One region of the Paenibacillus sp. CMM36 genome, then DNA from elsewhere that is predicted to be linked to it. Evidence: a T-box and tRNA genes for the amino acid it is inferred to sense, from the RefSeq annotation. Region 1 holds a T-box; the other regions hold tRNA genes.
What was found. The T-box of region 1 lies ahead of leuS (leucine--tRNA ligase). A T-box ahead of a tRNA ligase gene usually reads a tRNA of that ligase, here a tRNA-Leu.
Positions count from the first base shown of each region.

Region 2: it encodes a tRNA-Leu, which carries the amino acid that the T-box ahead of leuS (leucine--tRNA ligase) is inferred to sense. The anticodon was not compared.
Region 3: it encodes a tRNA-Leu, which carries the amino acid that the T-box ahead of leuS (leucine--tRNA ligase) is inferred to sense. The anticodon was not compared.
Region 4: it encodes a tRNA-Leu, which carries the amino acid that the T-box ahead of leuS (leucine--tRNA ligase) is inferred to sense. The anticodon was not compared.

Region 1 covers NZ_JBSEDY010000009.1:196,789-200,988, reverse strand. The annotation lists gene ACWA2B_RS18490 (CvfB family protein) at 1-66, shown strand, start outside; gene ACWA2B_RS18485 (class I SAM-dependent DNA methyltransferase) at 70-843, shown strand; gene ACWA2B_RS18480 (tautomerase family protein) at 915-1,304, opposite strand; T-box leader at 1,489-1,746, shown strand; gene leuS (leucine--tRNA ligase) at 1,808-4,200, shown strand, end outside.
Region 2 covers NZ_JBSEDY010000001.1:758,149-762,348, reverse strand. The annotation lists gene ACWA2B_RS03815 (divergent polysaccharide deacetylase family protein) at 1-600, opposite strand, end outside; gene msrA (peptide-methionine (S)-S-oxide reductase MsrA) at 725-1,237, opposite strand; tRNA gene ACWA2B_RS03805 (tRNA-Leu) at 1,415-1,499, opposite strand; gene ACWA2B_RS03800 (hypothetical protein) at 1,722-2,258, shown strand; gene ACWA2B_RS03795 (carboxymuconolactone decarboxylase family protein) at 2,400-2,729, opposite strand; gene ACWA2B_RS03790 (hypothetical protein) at 2,847-3,068, opposite strand; gene ACWA2B_RS03785 (hypothetical protein) at 3,210-3,554, opposite strand; gene ACWA2B_RS03780 (xanthine phosphoribosyltransferase) at 3,656-4,200, opposite strand, start outside.
Region 3 covers NZ_JBSEDY010000009.1:14,878-19,077, reverse strand. The annotation lists gene ACWA2B_RS17675 (hypothetical protein) at 58-240, shown strand; gene ACWA2B_RS17670 (YnfA family protein) at 294-620, shown strand; gene ACWA2B_RS17665 (hypothetical protein) at 717-869, shown strand; gene ACWA2B_RS17660 (hypothetical protein) at 945-1,133, opposite strand; gene ACWA2B_RS17655 (hypothetical protein) at 1,263-1,421, opposite strand; tRNA gene ACWA2B_RS17650 (tRNA-Leu) at 1,668-1,753, shown strand; partial or broken gene ACWA2B_RS17645 (response regulator transcription factor) at 2,968-3,296, opposite strand.
Region 4 covers NZ_JBSEDY010000001.1:672,316-676,515, forward strand. The annotation lists gene ACWA2B_RS03360 (hypothetical protein) at 1-403, shown strand, start outside; gene ACWA2B_RS03365 (GNAT family N-acetyltransferase) at 474-992, shown strand; gene ACWA2B_RS03370 (N-acetyltransferase) at 1,007-1,447, opposite strand; tRNA gene ACWA2B_RS03375 (tRNA-Leu) at 1,824-1,908, shown strand; gene ACWA2B_RS03380 (NAD(P)H-dependent oxidoreductase) at 2,002-2,532, opposite strand; gene ACWA2B_RS03385 (winged helix-turn-helix transcriptional regulator) at 2,730-3,086, shown strand; gene fabV (enoyl-ACP reductase FabV) at 3,256-4,200, shown strand, end outside.

The sequences.
Region 1 (4,200 bases):
CAAAAGGAAAACTGGACCTACCTGGTGGAGAAAATGCCGAAACCGAAGGACGGGAATGGGGAATAAAAAATGGCTTCTTACCGGAAGTTTGCCTATGTGTATGATGAGCTGATGCAGGACATGCCGTACCCGGACTGGTTGCGCTTTGCACGGCAGGCTTGGGATCAGTACGGGATGCCGCATACAGTGGCCGAGCTGGGCTGCGGAACGGGTTCAATTACGATTCCCCTGGTTAACTCAGGGTTCGAAGTGGCTGGAATCGACTTATCCTCTGACATGCTGGCAGTAGCCCGTCGCAAAATGGAAACCACTCCACAGGGACAGCGATTGTTTCGTGAGGGAAGCGTTCGCTGGATACAGCAGGATATGAGAGAATGGATTTTACCCGAGCCTGTGGATTCTGTAATTTCTTTTTGCGATTGTCTGAATTACTTGTTGGAGGAAGAAGATATCATTTCTACTTTTCGCAGAACGCATGTTGGTCTGAAGCCTGGCGGAACCTTTTTGTTCGATGTGCATCATCCCCAGACGTTTTTACGTTATGATGAAGAGCAGCCTTTCGTACTGGACGAACGCTCTATCTCATATATCTGGACATGTGCGTTGGACACTCCCCGTTGTGAAATTGAGCATCATCTTAGTATCTTTGCGAAAGCAGAACATGAAGGACGCGATCTATACCAGCGTTTCGAGGAAATACATGTACAACGTGCCTATGACCCAGACTGGATGAAGGCAGAATTGTCCAAAGCGGGTTTTCGCGATGTGAAGGTATATGCGGATTTTGAATGGGTAGAAGCAGAAGATGACGCGGCGAGACTGTTTTATGTTGCTGTAAAATAGCAAAGATTCATTGAACGAATATGGGAAAAAAAGACGCTTTTCATGATGACATGAAGGGCGTCTTTTTGCACTTATATATTCACTTTATAGTTCAACTGAAGCTCATCACCCGGTACACCTCGAATGCCCCAGTTCTGTTTGGGTGTTTCAAATATAGTAATCTCAAGATCCTGTGGAGAAATACCCAAAAGATCGTTAATTCTTTGGAATAACAGGCTAATGAGTTGCTTCTTAGCTTCTATCGTTCTGCCTTCAAAGATACTGATTTCAATAATGGTGTACGCCTCAGAGCGACCATCGGCATATATAAAATCTTCCTGATCCATAGGAAAAAAACGATGAAACCTCTTGTCAGGAGGATATTTGAGCGCATCCATCACAGCAGAATGAATCACCTCTGAAAGTTGCTTTTTGATTGGATTTAGAGTCTCTTTTATTCCGTAAATTTTAATCTGTGCCATTTCTCAGCTCACCTTTCTTATCTCAACTCATCTCAATTTGAAGCGATTTAACTCGGAATTATTATAAAACATTCGTATGCATGTGTCATGAACAATTAGTATGGAGAGGGCTCTTAACACCAAAGGTAGTCCTTATTTGACTTTTTTCGCGGTTTTCAATATAATAGTGCCATTATTAACGGTTAAACAATCGCTGATGAGGAATAGTAGCTTTGTCTGGACATGTAGAGAGCCGGCGGGTGGTGCAAGCCGGTTGACAGCACAAAGTGAACTCGCCTCGGAGATATGCGTCCAACGCAGGAACGCCCTATACTGGTGCTTGTATCCTGTTATTAACCCGCATCGGATCACCTCCGTTATCAGGTGCAAAGGGAGTAGAACGCGAAGAACGCTTTCTGCTAACTAGGGTGGTACCACGGGAATATAACCTCTCGTCCCTAGCGCTGACACGCTACGGGATGCAGAGGTTTTTTTGTTGCATACCGTTTGAGGAGGAAAAGACAATGACAGACACACAGCCGAAGCACGGCTATCAACCGCAAAGTATTGAACCAAAATGGCAGAAATATTGGGATGAGAACAAGACGTTCCGCACCGGGGAAGAACCGGGCAAACCGAAGTTTTATGCTTTGGATATGTTTCCGTACCCATCTGGAGCCGGCCTGCATGTAGGCCACCCGGAGGGCTACACAGCTACGGATATTGTTTCACGTTATAAAAGAATGCGCGGCTACAACGTACTGCATCCGATGGGTTGGGACGCCTTCGGTCTGCCTGCGGAGCAGCATGCGCTGGATACAGGGGAGCACCCACGCGAAATTACGGTGAAAAACGTAAATAACTTCCGCCGTCAAATCAAATCGCTCGGCTTCTCCTACGACTGGGATCGTGAAATCAGCACGACGGATCCTGATTATTACAAATGGACACAATGGATCTTCATCCAGCTGTACAAGCGCGGCCTTGCATATGTAGCTGAAGTACCTGTGAACTGGTGCCCAGCGCTGGGAACGGTGCTGGCGAATGAAGAAGTTATTGACGGTAAGAGTGAGCGTGGCGGTCATCCGGTCGTCCGTAAACCAATGCGTCAATGGATGCTGAAAATTACGGAATACGCGGATCGTCTGCTGGATGATCTGGAGGAACTGGATTGGTCTGAGAGTATTAAGGATATGCAACGGAACTGGATCGGTAAGTCTACCGGGGCAGAGGTTCGTTTTCCGATTGAGGGCTATGACGAGCAACTCACAGTATTTACAACTCGCCCAGATACACTGTTCGGCGCAAGCTACTGTGTGCTGGCACCAGAGCAGGAATTGGTGGATATTATCACTACGCCTGAGCAAAAGGATGCTGTACAACAGTACCGTGAACAAGCTGCTCGTAAAAGCGATCTGGAGCGTACGGATCTGGCCAAGGATAAAACAGGCGTATTCACAGGAGCTTATGCAGTGAACCCAGTGAACGGCGAAAAGCTGCCGATCTGGATTGCTGACTATGTACTGGCAGGCTACGGAACTGGAGCGATTATGGCTGTACCTGCTCACGATACGCGTGACTGGGAATTTGCCAAGCAATTCGGATTGAATATCATTGAGGTTGTCCAAGGTGGAGATGTGGCTAATGAGCCATATACTGAGGATGGACCGCACGTGAATTCAGGCCCGCTGAATGGACTTACCAACGAGGAAGCGATTCCGAAGATGATTGAATGGCTGGAAGCCGAGGGCAAAGGACACGGCAAAGTCACCTACCGCCTGCGTGACTGGCTGTTCAGCCGTCAACGCTATTGGGGCGAGCCGATTCCGGTAATTCATCTGGAGGATGGAACGATCAAAACGGTTCCTGAGGACCAACTTCCGCTCGTACTGCCGGAGATGGACAATATTAAGCCTTCAGGTACAGGTGAATCCCCGCTGGCGAACGCAACAGATTGGGTGGAAACCATTGATCCTGAGACAGGTATGAAAGCACGTCGCGAGACGAATACAATGCCGCAATGGGCAGGAAGTTGCTGGTATTACCTGCGCTTTATTGATCCGAAAAATGACAAAGAGCTTGTATCCAAAGAGAAACAACGTGAATGGATGCCTGTTGATTTGTATATTGGCGGAGCTGAACATGCGGTTCTTCACTTGCTGTATGCCCGTTTCTGGCATAAGGTATTGTATGATATCGGCGTAGTGGAAACGAAAGAGCCTTTTTATAAGCTGGTCAACCAGGGTATGATTTTGGGCAACAACAATGAAAAAATGAGTAAATCACGCGGTAATGTCATTAATCCTGATGATATTGTCAATACGTTTGGCGCCGATACGCTGCGTATTTATGAGATGTTTATGGGGCCGCTGGAAGCGACCAAGCCATGGAATGAGAATGGGGTAGAGGGAGCACATCGTTTTCTGTCCCGCGTATGGCGCCTGTTTGTTTCCGAGGATGGTAGCCTGAACGATAAAATTACAAATGACGGCGGTAGCGATGAGTTCAATCGTACTTGGCATAAAACGCTGAAAAAAGTAACTGAAGATCTGGATGCACTGCGCTTCAATACAGCGATCAGCCAGCTGATGATCTTCACCAACGATGCATATAAAGCAGACCTTCTGCCGCGTGCAGCAATGGAAAACTTCGTGCAAATGCTGTCGCCGCTTGCACCCCATCTGGCCGAGGAATTGTGGCAGCTGCTGGGGCACAATGATAGCATTACCTACGCGGCTTGGCCTGCTTATGATGAAGCATGGACGGTGGACGCCGAAGTGGAAATTGTTGTGCAAGTGAATGGTAAAATTGTGCAGCGTGCAACGATTGCCAAGGATCTTGATGCTAAAGCGATGGAAGCATTCGCTGTGGCGTTGGACAATGTTCAGCAGGCACTGGCCGGCAAAACGATCCGCAA
Region 2 (4,200 bases), on a different contig from region 1:
ATCGACAAAAAATAGTCCATGCTCCTTACAAACATCAAGAACTATGGACATAATGCGCTTATCTGAAGTAATCTTGGAACCCATGTGGTTGTTCATCCCTATCGCATAAGGAACATCCTTAATTGCTGCTGTCACCTTAGCGCGTACTTCATCATCCGTCATATTAGCCTTAATTGCTCCGGGTCCGAGCCATTCGGGCTTTCCCTGTCTTGGCTCCATTGGAAGATGAACAATGACGTCATGACCACGCTTGTGCGCTTCCATAGCGTCCTGTTTGGTTGTAGGCAGGAAAGGCATCACAGCAACGGTAATCTTAACGGGTAAATTTAAAATTCGCTCAGTCCCTTTCATATTGTTTCCCAGATCGTCAATAATGACAGCAACCATCCTTTGCGACTCGTCCTGTTTGTCTATTGCTTCTGCAACACCAGTACTACAGACCATGAATAACATGCATACCGAAATACAGAGTACTACGGTTCTTCGCATTTTGGAGCTTGAATGGAATACAGGTACATAAGCTGGCTCTTTCCGACCGCGAGATGCCTTTAAAGCCTTTTTTATTATATTTCTCATGTGCAGCTTCCGTCGTGTACTCATTGCGGGTCAGCCTCCTTCTCTGTCCCTTCATTGTGTGAGTAACCTCGTCTAAATATGTATAAGGCAGACCATGGAATACTCCCTAATCTGCCTTATCGTGCGTAAAAACGTATGTTAAAGCCGCTTACCAGTTCTTATCAATAAATTCATCACGGCCCGATTGAGCCCGATCTTCCTTATAGTGCTTCACGTTTTTCTTGTGGTAATCCTGATGATAATCCTCTGCTGGATAAAAAATCGAAGCCGGAAGGATCTCCGTTGCAATTGGCTTATCAAAGCGTCCACTTTGTGCCAACTGCTCCTTGGACTGTTGCGCAAGCTCACGTTGCTGCTCTGTATGATAAAAAATTGCGGGTTTATACTGTGTGCCCCGGTCCTGAAATTGACCTTCCCCGTCGGTAGGGTCTGTTTGTGGCCAATATAATTCGAGCAGCTTTTCATAAGGAAACAGCTCAGGCTCAAACGTAATCTGCACCACCTCGTAGTGACCTGTAGTTCCTGTTTTAACCTGCTCATAGGTGGGATTGGGAATCGTTCCTCCAGTGTATCCTGACACAATGCCATGAATGCCCGGCTGCTCTTCAAACGGAGTCACCATACACCAGAAGCACCCACCTGCAAAAGTTGCTTTCTCCATCTTACATCCAACCTTTCAATAACTTCATCATAAAATTTTCTATCATATCTGGAAATCCATAGTTTGCGTGAAGACAAGAAACGTGTTCAGCTTAAACTATGAGCAAATCCCCAGAAATATAAGAAAAAGGTCTCTAAAACTGCTACGAGAGCAATTCTATAGACCTTTTCTAATGGATGCGGTCGAGAGGACTCGAACCTCCACGGGGGGTTAGCCCACACGGACCTGAACCGTGCGCGTCTGCCAATTCCGCCACGACCGCATATAAATTATCGTTTATCCTCGAAAGATCAATCTTTCTTAGCGACAAGATAGATCATACCATGCATATATCAAGATGTCAAACCTTTTATGTTCGTTAATTTCCTCTTGATAAAAAAGGAATAATAAACTAAAATAAGAACATAGGTTCTCGGGAATGAATGTTCCTTTTCTTCAATCGTTTATGAATTATCATCACATTTTCCTAAGGCGGTGAATGGTAATGACCCCTTTAGATACTACTCAGCATGAATGGTCTCTTGTGAAAAGTTATCTGCTCCTTACCTTTATTCAAAAAGTATTTGAGCGGGACAGCCTAATTCTTGAAGAAAGCGGTATGCTGAAAACCCCTGATCTTTATGTCGAAATGGTTAACGCAGGTGTAGATCGTACCGGAATCCTACTGTCTGAAGTAAAACATGAATTTAATAAATATCACATTCATGTTCTGGACATACAACAAAACCACTCCGGCGTTCACGCCACCTATATAAGTAAAGGCAATAAAGAGCAGTTCAGTATGGCAATGCCAGCATTCCGCAAAGAAATGTATGAGCGGATGCGAGCATATCTGGGGCTCTCAACCTCTATGCCCCATACAGCTGCCCTTCCTTTACTAGAGAAACATCGCCCCGAATTACCAAACAATTCAACTTCCAACCCCCTACGCATCGTTGATCGAAGTTTGGTTACATCCTCTTTGGCTTATAAGCGTAAAACGTCTCGCCCTGCTGCTGTTGCCGCAAGCAGAAGAGCATAATCCCCGCACAATAAACACGCAAAAAAAAAAGCTTCCGCAGACACCAACTGTGCTCGGAAGCTCCTTTCCATATCCATCATATCTCCAAATCGATCTATAACCGCTAAGATGAAGCATAAGCATATCTATTAATGATTCGCTTTATTGCAACGCCTTCTGTACACGCGTAACCCCTTGACTTAGAGCATGTCCTCCACCTACCGCTGCGGCTACAGCAATGGTCTCCATAATTTCCTGATCACTAGCTCCTTTGGACCGCGCCTCGTCTACGTGATAAAACGTGCATACTTCATTGTTGGCAAATAAGCCAATGCCTAGTGCAATCAGTTGCTTGGTTTTCTCATCTAAGCTGCCGGCTTGAAAGCACTCTCCGGTAAAGCGATGATATGCATGAACTACCTCGGGCAACTGATCTTCCAAATGGCTGATTTGATCCTTATATGCATGTACTTTTTCGTCCATAACCGTCATTGACACAGCACGTCCTCTCTGTTGGATTTCCCTTCATTACTGTGTCCGATTTAGAGTTTCTGTATGCCTAATGAATCACCCAGTTATTTTTATCCAACACCCATTTGGAACCCATTCCTAATTCAGATCTATCGGATTGTGACGTGGCTCGCTGAACGGCTGATATGTATAGCTGCGATCCAATTTGACCACACGTCGATTCTGGCGCCGAATAAGCACCTGTTCATCATCCCATGCCAGTACAATGCCAACAACATCGTTGGTCTCCAATCCATCGCGTACGACACGCACCTTTTCACCGGAGAGTCGATAAGCATCCAATTCTTCGTCCATAATCATCCTTGTCCCCTCCTTATACACTTTTTTTAATAACACAGCGACCATGATTCTATGCATGAAAAAGTTTGAAAAGAGACCTAAATGAATCATTTAGGTCTCTTCTCACTTACTACTTATATGGATTGCCAACAGAGCGACAAATTATCCCGACTGATTTACACTGTGATCATGTTCTTTTGTATCGTTCTTCTCGTACCAGAAGTCCAGCACTTGTGCAGACAACACTCGCTGATCTACATACTCCACTTGGTGAGCAGTAAATTCTTCTTTCCAAGAGAAGGACAATTCTTCGCATAGGTTAACCAACGTCAACAACTCAGACCAGGCCACATAGCGTTTATACCAAAAAAACTGAGGATGTTCAATCATATAGGGATACAAATCATCAAATTCCGTATGCTTACAATCCAAGGCACGCTCAAAGTGTACTTTAGCCGCTGCCAGTTTTTCCAGAAAAAACTGTTCGGTCAATTGTTCTTTCCCCATGTTGCTGCCTCCTCTCCAAAACCTTAACTATATTATAAGCGAAATTGAAGCTCATGCAAAGGTTATTATTAGAAATCAGGAACAGGAGTTTTGAATTGTTACTATTCAGCAAACTCAATCTTACCGTCCGCTAACGACGAAATTTTGACCAATGACTCTACACGAATACCCTGCTCACGGATGGTTCTCGCTCCGGCCTGAAAGCTTTTTTCCACCGCGACACCGAATCCAACCAACTCAGCTCCGGAGCGTTGAATGATTTTAACCATGCCTCGCGCCGCATCACCATTAGCGATAATATCATCAATGAAAAGAACACGATCATCTTCGTGAATAAATTGACGAGACAGCATAATATCCGTAACAATACCTTTAGTAAACGAAGGTACGCGTTCACACAGCGCGTCTGGATCAGCTAGTAGGGTCTTTTTACGACGAGCGAATACCAACGGGACACCCAATTCCAAAGCTGTCGCAAACCCGATGGCAATACCTGAGGATTCCACGGTCACTACTCTGGTAATCTTCTCTTCCCGGAAACGTGCTGCGAACTCTCGTCCCATTGCCATTGTCAATTCTGGATCAACTTGGTGATTAAGCAAACCATCCAGCTTCAGTACCTGATCTGATGCAATCACGCCTTCAT
Region 3 (4,200 bases), 180 kb from region 1:
GCGAAATCGACGGAAAAGTTTGGTATGATTAAAGTGGATTGAAAAGGAGGTACTCTTATGAATGAAGAAAACAGACCATTCTCTAGATCGGCAGATGCTGAAGGAGCAAAAGCGAACTTTGATGCCAATCAGCGGAAGCTCCACTCCGAGGGAGTGCCTAGCTTATGGCGTCAGGTCAGCAACCTGCTGATTCTGGTTGGTGTGATTGCATTAATTATCATTTTAGGTCGAGTGCTCTAATGAGATATCCCAAAAAAATCAAAAAAAATTTAAAGAATTAGGGATGTGAAATGGTGCTAAAGGCAGCTTTACTTTTTATATTGGCTGGCATCGCTGAAATTGGAGGAGGATATTTGATTTGGCAGTGGCTGCGGGAAGGGAAGACATGGTATGTCGGACTTTGCGGCGGATTAATTTTAGCTGTGTATGGAATTATTGCTACCTTTCAGGTATTTTCCTCCTTTGGGCGTGTATATGCAGCATATGGTGGTGTCTTTATTGTTCTTTCCATTGCATGGGGCTGGTGGATTGATAAAAAGACACCCGACTTGTACGATTTCATTGGTGGATTGATTTGTTTGGTCGGTATAGCTGTAATCCTGTTTCCGCGATCAGGATGATAGGACGAAAAACCCTTTTTTTATTTTTAAAAACATGACTATAGGTCTACAAAAACAAGCTTCATATTCCGAAATAGAACTTAAGGAGGGGGTTCTATGAACTGGAATCAAATGAAGCTTAGATTGAAATTTGGCAGTACCATGCCAAAAAATGAAGGTAATTTCTCTTTTGGTATCATGTGTGGACTCTTAATCAGCATCGTGCTGTGGATCTCGATCATTGGCTGGATCATGCTGATCTTTAAGTGATTTTACGAAATCGCTGTACATATCAAAACAAATGCATTAAGGGCTACTTTAAACCTATGTCCTATTACCCACGCTTTATTTTGTGAAATCGTTACGTAACTTGTCTATCCCGCGACCTATGGCTTCATCAATCATATCGGTAGCAGCAGGTGTATCTGCATCAGTGTCAGGAATGCGATTAAATCCTGGCTCGCGCTTGTCCAGGGATTGTTTATGTTCAATTTGATCGTCAGTACGATTCTTTTCAGAGTTATTATCTCTCATAGCACATCACAGCTCCTTTTATTAGGTACATCAGCTTCTATACTTTACATAAACGTTTGTACTCCAGACTAAACGTTGATAAAAATAAAACCGGGGGGGGAGTAATCCCGCCCGGCACTTCCCAAACAACTAGCGATGCTCAATCAGATCAATCGCTCCCAGAACAACATGAGCCAGTCCGAAACCGAGAATGCCTGTAGCTGCAAGTTTGTACTTACTGCTCAGCAACACAGCGCCTGAAGCCGATACTACCGTTCCAAGAACAGCTGGAATCATACCTTCACGCATTCGTAACACCCCTTCTGGTAGTTTGGAAAGACGTTTATTAGTGTAATTCAAATGTGCATAAGTTATACAAAAAGAAATTTTATTATTTTTTTAAAAAAAACTTTACAATCCGATGAAATTATCGTATTATATGTTGGTGCCCGGTTGAACGACATTTACATAGCGAGAACACTTCTTAATAAGTAAGCTTCTCAGATACTTGTAAGACAAGAACAAGTAAGTGTAAAATAGCGTTCCTAAGATTATGCCGGGGTGGCGGAATTGGCAGACGCACAGGACTTAAAATCCTGCGGTAGGTGACTACCGTACCGGTTCGATCCCGGTCCTCGGCACTATTGTTTTTCTTTTGAATCCCTTGATTATCAAGGGATTTTTTATTTTTTAGTGATTGAAATCCTGGCTTCCATATCACAGGATCACAGGGAGCGAGCGCCTTTTTCGCTCCTGGGGACGGATTGGGGACGAACTTTTGGATCGAAGACATCGAGGTGTGCTGTTGTTTTACGACTAAGCTTCTTGGTGATGTGAGCATAGGTATCTGAAGACACCTGAGATGTGGAATGTCGTAATCGATGTTGAATCTCCTCGATAGATGCTCCCTGGCCCAGCAATACGTTGCATTTGTATGGCGGAGATCATGAAGTGATACATTACGGAAGCTGTGCCGCTCACACCAGTTTTTCCACTGCTGGGACGGCGTTGTATGGTAATAGGGTTTCCCTGTACCTGAATGAAAAACAAAGTTACGATCCCCGCCTTTCCATGTCCCATTTGCCTTTGTCTCAAACCTTAATTTCCGCATGCTTTTAACATGGACGGCCAGTTCCTCCATGTACCATTGTGGCATATCTACATAATCGTTAGATGCTTCATTCTTGGTATCTGTAATGTCCGCCTGGCCATTTTTGGTGCTGTCAACCGAATACTGGATTTTGTCACCAACGACTATGGACGGGGGACGAAACGAAACAAGAAAAGTGAAAATGGACTCAGGATGCCAGAAGTAAATTAGACCGTAAGGGCTTAAGCCTTTGCGGTCTTTATTGTAGGTGTCTAAAGTTCTAGACTGAAAAATAAAGTAATAGTCTGAATGAGAAATTATCTAAGATCAATACATTGGTCTCCTCATCAAGATACCAACCAGGTGTTTATCGTGCTCGAAGAAGAGATGTTCATTGATTTCCGCGATAGCCAAGTAAAGATTTCCCAAGATGTTGTTTATTGTACCAAGGGTGTCGAACACAAAACTTTCGCTAACCAGGAGTATCATATCATGTTAGTAGAGCCCAGGGGCGTAGTAAACACTGGCGAGACTGAGTCAGAATTAACAGCAGTCAATGATATTTGGATCTAATGCATTTAGCTTCAGTTCGATTACATCGTTAAAGTAACGGGACACGATAGTTCAACTTCACTTGCTGCTATGACGAGAACCGGATTCCCCTGTAAGGGTCCGGTTTTTTCTGCAACGCATTGCTTAGCATACGATTTTTTCCGTTTCGTGAGGTGCCCCCTATATCGTGAGTACCATCGGGAAATTCTCCAGCTACACGATATTCTTCATTCGCGCCATTTCTATTGCTTCTTCGCGGTTGTTGACGCCGAGTTTTGAGTAGAGAATCGAGCAGTAATTGCGGATCGTTCCCTCCGATAAAAATAGCTTGGTGGCGATCGATTTGTAGCGCAGTCCGCTCAACAGATGCTCCAGAACTCCATCACGCGTTTCGTAAGCCCGTACGGGTAGTTTCCCTGACTTGAACCGATTTTCTCCAACTGCTCACGTTGACGCTTCATCTCTTCGAAAACTCGCGTAGCGACCGATTGGTCGATCCAGATTCCTCCATTATAAATAAGTTTCAAGGCTTCCTTCATCTCAATTTCCGAATGATTCAGACTATCATGCAATATAACTTCCCGATCCGTCAAGCGACAGAGGGTGGGGTAACTGCGGTTAGAACGTAGTTTAGCAAGCACGTCATATAAGACAGTTGACAGTTTGTCATGCGGTATATGTGACAGGTCCAAGTCAATGTCATCAAAAGCTTGGCGGTTTTATCACTGTTCGATTTAACAGTATCGGAGGTAAGATGAGGGGGTAAAGCAGAACAAGATTCTAAAATAATAGGAGCGATTGCGTTATGAAATCATTCACCATTCGAAAAGGAGTTGCACTTACTATAATAGCTATATTGGAGACGGATTCCTAACGCTGCTCTTTAACGATTCGCTACTTCAGGGATTTGAACTCACGTTCTTATTCAGCTGTACATTTCTTACAGGTGGTACGCAGAACTGAATGGATTGTTTAGCTTCGGCCGTAAGAGGGCGACGAATCCTTAGGTTGCAGGGTTTGTTGAAGAAGATGTCTATGAGGGGACTTTCCGTCATTTTCCCGGCACGCGCTGCACACTGCTTTAATTGAAGGTTTCCGATCAGCATCGTACCGATGTGATTCGGGTCATCCGGACTTTTCAGAAGGAGAAGCCATCTTATCAGTATTACCTGATTGGATTGTTAGGAGTGCAAATGAATCTCAACTAGCATGTAACGAAATTATTTTTGGTCGCACTTATATATCAGATTAAACTTGAGCGATCAGCGATGTGCATCAAATTGAGTGAAGGCCCCCCTCAAGACGGGCCACCATCCAGTACCTCAGCCCGGATGCTTTTTTGGTTAAATCCTCTATCATAAAAGTAACAAAAATAAGGAATTCACATAGGAATATTATTTCAGTTGGACAATTTCAATAAAATTTGTCGATTAAAATAAGAATGAG
Region 4 (4,200 bases), on a different contig from region 1:
AATGTCTGTGATGTCACGTGAATTTGCTGTCCAATTCAGACTGAGAGAACACCCGAGTGTGACAGCAGAGGTTCAACTAAAGGCGGATTTAAACAACTTGGCTGCGGAAATTTTGGAAATCAAAGATCAAATTCCGGGATGTGTCTTGTTGTTGAGTTTTTACATGGAAATTCGTGATATTGAGTCACAATGCAGCCGGATTGAAAATATACTGACCGAAATTTGGAAGCCCGATCTTCGACCGGTACAAACGCTTAGTCAGATTTACGGAGAGAGGACATCTACATACCAAAACAGGATTGAACTCCGATTTTCCAGACAAATTAACGAAGATCAGATGGAAGACATTCCAGAGCTGTTGGAACACATATTGCTGACGCTTATGGAATTAAACAAGGTCTAAAGGGTTAGGACCGTAATGTAAATAACATTAGTAGACCAACAAGTTAACGTTAGAGGAGTTGAAAGTATAAATGAATGAACTTGAATTCTCTCAAGTATATGCGATTATGGAGGCTTCTTTTCCTGAAACGGAATGCAGGACATTCGAGTCACAGAGGGCTCTTCTTCATCATCCGTGTTATCGTTTACTTACCAAAAAAGACGAACAAGGGCAAACAATAGCTTTTTTGGCGGGCTGGGAGTTTACAGATTTTCGGTTTGTAGAGCATATTGCCGTAGATTCGGCTATACGGGGTGGCGGGTTAGGTAAAGAGCTTATGAGCAAGTTTATTTTACAGTCCGGTAAACCGGTAGTGCTGGAAGTTGAGCCACCAGTGGATGAATGGACTCAGAGAAGAATTGGTTTTTATGAACGTTTGGGGTTTCATCTGAACCATTTTGACTATGTACAGCCCCCTTTAAGAAAAGGACAGGCTGATCTGCGGCTTCAAATTATGAGCTATCCAGGTGCGTTGGCTGAACAGGATTTTGCTCCGTGTAAAGAGATTTTATATACCGAGGTCTATGGGTTAAATAAGAAGACTATATAGCTAAAGGTACTTCATTATCGTTCATGTTTTGTCCATACCATTACCAATTCTTTCTCGTCAGTTTCGGCATCCACAGATTCTGCTTGAACGGTAAATCCATTTTTAGTATAAAAGTTAAATGCTTTCGTGTTTGACTGATACACCTTTAATTGAATTTCGTCATGCTGCTTTTTCACCCAATCTAATAGTAGCTTGCCATAGCCCTTTCTTTGAGAATCAACACGTATAAATAGAGCCGCCAAGTATCCATCCAACATGGAAACGAAGCCGCCAATGCTATGATCATCTTGTATGATAACGTAGTTTTGAGCGAGAGGAAGGTACCTGTTTTCCATCTCGGTAACTTGGGATGTCCAATACTGCGGAGCAATAAAATGATGGGCTTCTATGGAAGCATCTAGCCAGATGGCTGCCAACTCGTTGAGCTCTTCCACATTTGCGGGTCTAATCGACATCGTGTCACCTCTTCACAGTACAGTATGTAATCTTATAGATGATGTTGAAATAAAAAAGACCGTCCGAGGACGGTCTTTTTACCCGTGGCGCTTAATTAAAGCTTTGATCCGTATCCCGCGCCTCCGTCAACTCTGTAAATTAGAGAATAACGGACCGGGTAAGGGATACGCTCAACATGTGATTATTGATGTTGACGCACCTCCTTTCCTGATGAATTCATTTTACCATATTTGGTTTGTGATATCCAGTGATTTTCTTATATTTACGGGAATGATTCATAGAAAATATAAGATAAAAATAGCTTGATTTTATGTTCTATGGAAGATATAATCTAAATTACCGTGATTGAAAAACATCGGTGTGAATACATAATATGCGGTCGTGGCGGAATTGGCAGACGCGCACGGTTCAGGTCCGTGTGGGCTAACCCCCCGTGGAGGTTCGAGTCCTCTCGACCGCATCATTGCCTAACATTTACAGGTTCTTGGATTGGCTGGATGCCACCAAGAGCCTGTTTTTATATGGTTAAGATGCGTGTACTATTATAACTATTTTATTTATACTGAAATATATATTTAATATAATCCTTTGCACTCTGATTAATGTCTTCGTCACTTGCTTGAAACGAGGCTCCAAAGACAGCGAAATAGGGTAATGTTATGGCGCCAACATGTACTGCGCTTGCTTTAAAAGGTGCTATAACTTCATCAACAGTGAAAGAAACGGAACCAGTAGGTAAGTAATTTTCTTTTTTATCGCCAATGGACATGGCTATCCCTAGCTTCTTTCCTTTTAACTTATCACCTTGTGAACCATAAGCCCATCCGTGAGTAAAAACATCATCGAACCACTTTTTTAATAAAGGTGGGTAACTATACCAATATAAAGGGAATTGAAATATGATATTACTATGTGTTTCAAGTAACTTTTGCTCTCTCAAAACATCAATGCTCCAGTTTGGATACTCTTTATAAATCTCATGAATAGTAATTTCATTGGTATACTGAAGTAATTCTTGTTTCCATCTTTGATTTACTCTGGAATCTTCAATATTCGGATGTGCTAAAATCACGAGAGTTTTCATCATAAATCACCTTTCTTACATAGCATCATTTGTTTTTTGTTGGTACGTCTTATTATTCTGTACGCTATAAAAAAAGTAAATACACACAATAAAGTAATATAGTTACTAGAAAGTGTGCATGGTACTTAGAGTAAATATATGGGATTATAGAATTAATCAGATCAACTTAGTTATTTTAGCGTTGAAGAGGTGGTCGTATGAAACAATATAATTTAGGCATAGAAGCAACACTTGAGATCATCGGAGGTAAGTGGAAATCCTTAATCATATGCTTACTAATGTCTGGTAGAAAGAGGACAAGTGAATTACAGCGCAGTATTCCAGGCGTTTCTCAAAAGGTTCTTATACAGCAGCTCCGTGAACTTGAGAAGGATGGCATCATTGGCAGACATGTGTATAATCAGATGCCTCCAAAAGTGGAGTATTATATAACGGAATATGGTATAACAGCAAATGAAATAATTGATTTAATGTGTTCTTGGGGAAGAGCTAATATCAAAATAAGACAACAGCAAGGAGAAGATGTGATGTTGTTAGAATATGATTCAAAATGAATAGTGGAGTAAAAAAGCGTTATAGACTACGATGTTTGCGGCGGTTTTCTTCGGCTGCCTTCAAGTGCTATGTTATATGTTGAGCCACAAGCTGATTTGCTATATAGTAATGACTGGACAACCATTCCATCCATATTAAATGAATGCCAAAGTAGGGGGACCATTTACAATGATTATTAAACCGAAAATTCGTGGTTTCATATGTACGACTGCACATCCTGCAGGATGTGCGGCTCATGTTAATCGTCAGATCAACTACATCAAAGACAGTACATCAATACAAGGAGCTAAAAAGGTACTTGTGATCGGAGCATCTACTGGATATGGGCTGGCTTCTCGTATTGCTGCGAGCTTTGGGCTGGGAGCGGATACCGTAGGGGTATCCTATGAACGTCCCGCATCAGAGGGGCGCACGGCTTCAGCAGGCTGGTATAATACAGTAGCCTTTGAAAGAGCGGCCAGAGCAGCTGGCTACATAGCAGAAAGCATTAATGGAGATGCTTTTTCTCATGAAATTAAGCAGGAGACATTGAAGCTGGTAAAGGAAAAGCTGGGCAAGGTAGACCTGATTGTGTATAGTGTCGCTTCACCGCGACGGACACATCCCGATACGGGTGAAACTTTTAATTCCGTTCTCAAGCCTATCGGACAGTCTTTTTCTAATAAAACAGTGAATACGAATACAGGTGTCGTATCAGAAATTACGCTGGAACCGGCTACGCAGGAGGAAATTGAGAACACCATCACGGTAATGGGTGGCGAAGATTGGTCCTTGTGGCTAAAAGCGTTGGAAGAAGCTGATCTGCTGGCTGAAGGGGTAACCACACTGGCTTACTCGTATATTGGTCCCGAAATTACGGAGGCTATCTATCGTAAAGGAACCATTGGCCAAGCTAAAAATGATTTGGAAGCTACAGCACATACTCTAACAAAGCAACTGGAACGTTATCATGGAAAAGCCTACGTTTCTGTGAATAAAGCTTTGGTTACACAATCCAGTTCGGCTATTCCAGTCGTACCATTGTATATTTCTTTGCTGTTTAAGGTCATGAAGGAAAAGGGACTGCACGAGGGATGTATTGAGCAGGCACAACGTCTGTTCGAGACGCTATAC